Regions from separate parts of the Bacillus sp. m3-13 genome, predicted to be linked through region 2. Evidence: a T-box and tRNA genes for the amino acid it is inferred to sense, from the RefSeq annotation. Region 2 holds a T-box; the other holds one or more tRNA genes.
What was found. The T-box of region 2 lies ahead of pheS (phenylalanine--tRNA ligase subunit alpha). A T-box ahead of a tRNA ligase gene usually reads a tRNA of that ligase, here a tRNA-Phe.
Positions count from the first base shown of each region.

Region 1: it encodes a tRNA-Phe, which carries the amino acid that the T-box ahead of pheS (phenylalanine--tRNA ligase subunit alpha) is inferred to sense. The anticodon was not compared.

Region 1 is NZ_ACPC01000019.1:124,627-128,004, reverse strand. Features, by position in the region: gene glgB (1,4-alpha-glucan branching enzyme) at 1-707, opposite strand, end outside; tRNA gene M313_RS0111200 (tRNA-Glu) at 1,246-1,317, opposite strand; tRNA gene M313_RS0111195 (tRNA-Ser) at 1,326-1,416, opposite strand; tRNA gene M313_RS0111190 (tRNA-Asn) at 1,421-1,495, opposite strand; tRNA gene M313_RS0111185 (tRNA-Ile) at 1,523-1,599, opposite strand; tRNA gene M313_RS0111180 (tRNA-Gly) at 1,607-1,680, opposite strand; tRNA gene M313_RS0111175 (tRNA-His) at 1,688-1,760, opposite strand; tRNA gene M313_RS0111170 (tRNA-Thr) at 1,787-1,862, opposite strand; tRNA gene M313_RS0111165 (tRNA-Phe) at 1,877-1,949, opposite strand; tRNA gene M313_RS0111160 (tRNA-Asp) at 2,006-2,082, opposite strand; tRNA gene M313_RS0111155 (tRNA-Met) at 2,086-2,164, opposite strand; tRNA gene M313_RS0111150 (tRNA-Ser) at 2,211-2,304, opposite strand; tRNA gene M313_RS0111145 (tRNA-Ile) at 2,320-2,397, opposite strand; tRNA gene M313_RS0111140 (tRNA-Met) at 2,402-2,478, opposite strand; tRNA gene M313_RS0111135 (tRNA-Ala) at 2,653-2,725, opposite strand; tRNA gene M313_RS0111130 (tRNA-Pro) at 2,744-2,820, opposite strand; tRNA gene M313_RS0111125 (tRNA-Arg) at 2,825-2,901, opposite strand; tRNA gene M313_RS0111120 (tRNA-Leu) at 3,009-3,094, opposite strand; tRNA gene M313_RS0111115 (tRNA-Leu) at 3,121-3,204, opposite strand; tRNA gene M313_RS0111110 (tRNA-Gln) at 3,221-3,295, opposite strand; tRNA gene M313_RS0111105 (tRNA-Val) at 3,338-3,378, opposite strand, start outside.
Region 2 is NZ_ACPC01000019.1:363,602-366,979, reverse strand. Features, by position in the region: gene pheT (phenylalanine--tRNA ligase subunit beta) at 1-516, opposite strand, end outside; gene pheS (phenylalanine--tRNA ligase subunit alpha) at 531-1,565, opposite strand; T-box leader at 1,796-2,041, opposite strand; gene M313_RS0112405 (TrmH family RNA methyltransferase) at 2,093-2,851, opposite strand; gene sspI (small acid-soluble spore protein SspI) at 2,970-3,176, shown strand; gene M313_RS0112395 (nuclease-related domain-containing protein) at 3,214-3,378, opposite strand, start outside.

The sequences.
Region 1 (3,378 bases), 240 kb from region 2:
CCTATGTCCTCTTGGTGGCATGCATCAATAAACGCCATTAACTCTTTAGGATTTCCATATCTGCTTGTCGCAGCATAATACCCCGTACCTTGATACCCCCATGAGCGGTCATATGGATGCTCCACTAAAGGAAGTAATTCTATATGTGTAAATCCATGTTCTTTAATATAAGGAATTAATTCCGTAACTAATTCTGTGTAGGAGTAAAGTTCTCCATCATTCTTTTTCTTCCATGAACCAAGGTGCAGCTCATAGATAAACATCGGTTTTTCATAAACCAGTTTTCGTTTCTTTTTCCTGCGCCAGTTCTGATCTTTCCATTTAAATCTTTCTAGGTCATACACAATTGACGCTGTTTTAGGTCTTACTTCTGCATGAAAAGCAAACGGATCCGCTTTATGTAGTATTTCACCCGATTGTGTAACAATCTCGTATTTATATAAATGACCCAATAGGTCTTCATCTATTTGGATACTCCAAACACCTTCTTTATTTAATTTTTCTAGTGGATGCACCTCACCATTCCACTCATTGAAAGAGCCCATTACACGCACCTTCTTGGCATTAGGCGCCCATACAGTGAACCTTGTTCCTACCACCTTTTTACGATGACGTACTAAATGTGAGCCAAAAAGCTCATAACTTTTATTCAATGTTCCCTCATGAAAAAGGTGCAGCTGAAAATCCGTCGCACTCGTAGCAATCAATTTTTTCACCCTTCCATCATTCCTTATAAAAAAGAATATTGTTATACACTACTATTCTCTTTTTTATAATATTCTCCTTTATCCGACAAGTCGAAATCGTATGACATAAATCAACAATATTTATTTTTAGAGACTGGTATGTAAAAAACAAGCAATTTAAGGAAACCGTTTTCATTGTTGCTCTACTTGAAATTGCGTTATATCAGCATTTATGGAAGGGTTTACAATGCAAGAAATTTAGCCTAAAAATTAGGAGGAGAAGTGTTGGTTTTTGTCGAAAAGTTTTTGTGCTTAATATAGCCCACAAGAATAAATGTACACGCTTACACAGATAGATTATATTGAAATAATAATTTTACTTTTCAAAATGAGGTTTTGTTTGTTTCGCAGAAGGGTATTGTATGAGTTAGGAATTTCCTATTTTTAAAATAAAATGCAAACAAATTTCATTATTTGGAGAGAAGTTTTGAAGTACTTACGAGGAGAATTTGGACAAATAAAAAAAGCCATAGTATTTATAAAATACCACAACTTTTGATGACCCGTACGGGATTCGAACCCGTGTTACCGCCGTGAAAGGGCGGTGTCTTAACCGCTTGACCAACGGGCCAGATATTCTGGCGGAGAAGGAGGGATTTGAACCCTCGCGCCGCTTACACGACCTACACCCTTAGCAGGGGCGCCTCTTCAGCCACTTGAGTACTTCCCCAGAATGGCTCCACCAGTAGGATTCGAACCTACGACCCTTCGGTTAACAGCCGAATGCTCTACCGCTGAGCTATGGTGGAATAAAACAAAACGGTGTATATAAAAAATGGTGGGCCTAAGTGGACTCGAACCACCGACCTCACGCTTATCAGGCGTGCGCTCTAACCAGCTGAGCTATAGGCCCACAAAAATGGAGCGGGTGATGGGAATCGAACCCACGACATCAGCTTGGAAGGCTGAGGTTTTACCATTAAACTACACCCGCTAAAAAGGGCGACTGATGGGAATCGAACCCACGAATGCCTGAACCACAATCAGGTGCGTTAACCACTTCGCCACAACCGCCATAATAATATTTACTTAGTAAAAGATGGTGCCGGCGATAGGAGTCGAACCCACGACCTACTGATTACAAGTCAGTTGCTCTACCAACTGAGCTACACCGGCATTTAAAATCAAAGTGGCTCGGGACGGAATCGAACCGCCGACACATGGATTTTCAGTCCATTGCTCTACCAACTGAGCTACCGAGCCGTAATATAATTAATAGTGTAAACCTTAATACAAAGCCAAACTATTAAGATAAAAAATGGCGGTCCCGACCGGGGATCGAACCGGCGATCTCCTGCGTGACAGGCAGGCATGTTAACCGCTACACCACGGGACCATTTGGTTGCGGGGGACAGGATTTGAACCTGCGACCTTCGGGTTATGAGCCCGACCGAGCTACCGGACTGCTCCACCCCGCGATAACAATATTACTTCTCTATACTCACCATATCATCTAAAATATTATGGCGGAGGAAGAGGGGATTCGAACCCCCGCGGGCTTTGACACCCCTGTCGGTTTTCAAGACCGATCCCTTCAGCCGGACTTGGGTATTCCTCCGCGTATAGAAAGAACTGGTGGACCTTGTAGGACTCGAACCTACGACCGGACGGTTATGAGCCGTCTGCTCTAACCAGCTGAGCTAAAGGGTCCTTTTTGGTAGCGGCGGAGGGGATCGAACCCCCGACCTCACGGGTATGAACCGTACGCTCTAGCCAGCTGAGCTACACCGCCAAAAAGATAAAGTATTTCATTAGATTTACTGGCACCAATGTTACTGGTCTGTGTCCCTTCCTCTGCAAGCAAATTCAGGGTGTAAATCCGTCGGGACAACTTGGAGCAAATTCATGTAGTAATGCTCGTCGCTACACCGCCAAAAAGATAAGTATTTCATAAAAAGTATTAAAGTGGAGCCTAGCGGGATCGAACCGCTGACCTCCTGCGTGCAAAGCAGGCGCTCTCCCAGCTGAGCTAAGGCCCCAAATTCTAAGGGATTTAATGGTCGGGAAGACAGGATTTGAACCTGCGACCCCTTGGTCCCAAACCAAGTGCTCTACCAAGCTGAGCTACTCCCCGATAATGGCGCGCCCGAGAGGACTCGAACCCCTAACCTTTTGATCCGTAGTCAAACGCTCTATCCAATTGAGCTACGGGCGCTTCATATAAGTTGTTTATTTGATGTCCCTCTCAGAGGCGACTTAACTATAATATCAAATCCAGCATTTTGTGTCAACACTTTTTTGAAATTATTTTTTCGGTGTTTTTGGTGCGGCCGAGAAGAGTCGAACTTCCACGGGGTTGCCCCCACTAGGCCCTCAACCTAGCGCGTCTGCCATTCCGCCACGACCGCGAAAATGAATGGCTAGTATAAATGTATGGTGCGGGTGAAGGGACTCGAACCCCCACGTCAAAGACACTAGATCCTAAGTCTAGCGCGTCTGCCAATTCCGCCACACCCGCATACATTTTATAAAGTTGGCTGGGCTAGCTGGATTCGAACCAACGCATGTCGCAGTCAAAGTGCGATGCCTTACCGCTTGGCTATAGCCCATCGAAGATGATTTAACTTTAGAAGGTTAGTATTAAGTCCCTCTGGTGGAGGATGACGGGATCGAACCGCCGACCCCCTGCTTG
Region 2 (3,378 bases):
GTTTGGTGTAAGCCCTAGTTCCATCACTTTGTCATTGCGGTTTAAGTATTCTAGTGCATCTGTCCCAACTTCCACCTCATTCGGGAATACGAAAATCCCTTCAGAGAATTCTTTGGCAACAAGCTTAGAACCTATTCCCAATTCCTGCAGGGAACAGATCATCCCATTGGACTCTTCGCCGCGAAGCTTAGCACGCTTTATTTTAAAATTACCAGGAAGCACTGCCCCAACTGTTGCCACAGCCACTTTTTGGCCTTTGTCTACATTTTTAGCTCCGCAGACAATTTGTACAGTTTCCCCTTTTCCAAGGTCCACTTGACATACGTTCAATTTGTCCGCATTTGGATGCTGTTCCTTTTCTAAAACATGGCCGACTACGACACCGTTGATTCCGTCGTTCAGCACTTCCACGCCTTCTACTTCAATACCGCTTCTTGTAATTTTCTCTGCCAAGTCTTCAGCAGAAATATCATCTATATTTACGTAATCTTTTAACCAATTGTAAGATACTAACATGATTTCCCCTCCTCTTAAACTCGATTGAATTGCTTCACAAAACGTTGATCGTTCGTATAGAAATGGCGGATATCGTCAATGCCGTAACGAAGCATCGCAATGCGCTCAGGTCCCATTCCAAAAGCAAATCCTTGATATTTTTTCGGATCATATCCGGACATTTCAAGCACGCGCGGATGAACCATACCCGCACCTAAAATTTCTATCCAACCAGTTCCTTTACACATGCTGCATCCTTTACCTCCACATTTCGCACATGTCACGTCGATTTCAACGGAAGGCTCTGTGAACGGGAAGAAGCTAGGACGAAGACGGATTTCACGGTCTTCACCGAACATCTTTTTCGCAAAAGTTTCAAGCGTTCCTTTAAGGTCACTCATACTGATGTTTTCATCAATAACAAGTCCTTCGATTTGCGTAAACTGATGGGAGTGAGTCGCATCGTCATCATCACGGCGATAAACTTTACCAGGACAGATGATTTTGATAGGTCCCTTTTCTTGATTCGCTTCCATTGTTCTTGCTTGAACAGGAGACGTTTGCGTTCTTAACAGTATCTCATCAGTAATGTAGAAAGAATCTTGCATATCACGAGCCGGGTGATCCTTCGGCAAGTTTAATGCTTCAAAGTTGTAGTAATCCGTTTCCACTTCTGGTCCTTCTGTGATCGTGTAGCCCATTCCTAAGAACAGGTCTTCGATTTCTTCAATGACTTTTGTTAGAGGGTGTGGGTTTCCAGTTGGTGCTGGACGGCCAGGCAACGTTACATCAATTGTTTCAGATGCAAGCTTCTTCGCTACCTCCGCTTTCTCAAGCTCAGCTTGTTTTGCTTCAATTTTCTCCGCAACATTTCCACGGACAACGTTAGCCAGTGCTCCCATTTTCGGGCGTTCCTCTGCAGAAAGCTTACCCATTCCTTTTAAAATTTCTGTGATGGGACCTTTTTTTCCAAGGTAAGCCACACGGACTTCATTTAGTGCCTTTAAGTCTTGCGCTTGTTCTACCTGCTCAATGGCAAGCGTCTCTAATTCCTTCAATCGTTGTTCCACATCTATTCCTCCTTGGTTCATTTTTGAGTGTGCAAATGATTAGGGTGTTAAGATTTCCAGCTGTTGATTGGAGCAATGGGCGAAGACTCCGGAGGGAGGTAGCGGTAGGTTGAGACCCCGCAACGGAGTGAGGAGGCTCAAGCAGCGCCCCTCGGAAAGCGAAGCCCAGTGCGGAAATCAACAGCGGCGTTTAACAGAGCCTATAAAAAAACAAAAAAACTCGCCCCTCAAAAAGGGACGAGATATTCGCGGTACCACCCTAGTTAACAAAGACAAAAATACTCTTTGTTCGCTCTGTTCCAGATAACGGCTATCTAACCGGTCCACCTTTACAGCAACTTCTGTGGGCTGCTGGTCCAAGTGTCACTCAAGAGGTGAAATCTTCACTCATTCTTCCTTTAAGATGCTTTCAGTCTGCGGCACCTTTTCCCTGATAAGGACTGAAACGAGCTACTTGCCTCTCTCATTGCTTTGTTCAGTATGTAACTATTGTTATATTATATTGAAAACACGTGCTGGATGCAACTCTATCCGCGTAAATAATACATTAAAATTCCCGCTGCAACCCCCACATTCAAGGACTCGCTCTGACCATGAATCGGGATGTACAAGTTCTGATCTGTCATCTCTAAATGTTCCTGAGCCATGCCTTTCCCTTCATTGCCAAGAATAAGCGCGAAGGTATTGGATGATTGGACTTCTTGAAATGGTACACCGTTTTGCAAAGAGGTTCCGTAAACAGGTGTTTGTAGTTCCTTACACTGCTTGATATAGGTTTTAAGATCGCCTCTCGCTATCGGCAGGTGAAATATCGATCCTTGTGTGGAACGGATTACTTTAGAGCTGTAAAGATCTGCGCATCCTTCTCCTAAAATAACCATGTCCATCCCAGCAGCGTCCGCTGTTCTTATCATGGTGCCCACATTTCCCGGATCTTGAACATTATCTAGTAAAAGAATTTTTTGGTTAGGCTGTAATGTAAGGTCGTGTTGCACTGGAATGCGACAAATTGCTGCGACTCCTTGAGGCGTTTCCGTTTCACTGATTTCTTTTAAGACATTCGGAACAGCGTAAATAAGTTCCACATGGTTGAGATCCCATTCGCTCGGTATGGAACGATCTTCAGAAATAATGATTTCTTCCACAAGGTTGTCCACTTTCAAAGCCTCTTCCACCAAGTGGAAGCCTTCAATAATAAATGTTCCGGACTGTTCACGTTCTTTCTTTTTCTGGAGTTTTTTCCACTGTTTCACTTTATTGTTCTTGATGGATTCTATATGTTTCAATGCTTGTTTCTCCTTTTCCGCTACTCAATACTGTTATTATACGCATATTGCACACATAATTAAACCATCTGTTGGACATGCTATGTGTTGATACTATTTTTCCTACGAGGTGATAAGGATGAATTTAAATTTACGTCATGCGATCCGTCAGAATGTGGAAGGAAATTCTCAAGACCAGCTTAGAGAGACAATCTTAGATGCCATCAATAAAGGCGAAGAAAAAATGCTTCCAGGTTTAGGCGTGTTGTTTGAAGTAATTTGGGAGAATTCTTCTGAGCAGGACAAAGCTGAAATGCTCTCAACTTTAGAGGATGGATTGAAATAGTATTGGATGAGGCAGCTCCTTTTTGAGGGGCTGTTTTTTATTTGAGTTTATAGGTTCTCCTATACCTTGAGCCGCAGTGTGTTAGTCCTAGAGAGTAGATAATTTTTGAAGTGGTTGAATTCGTTGTTAACCCTAGAAATTCTTTTAACTCTTGATGGGTGATGTTTGGACCGAATAGAAGTAGATAATCCTCTAAAGTTGC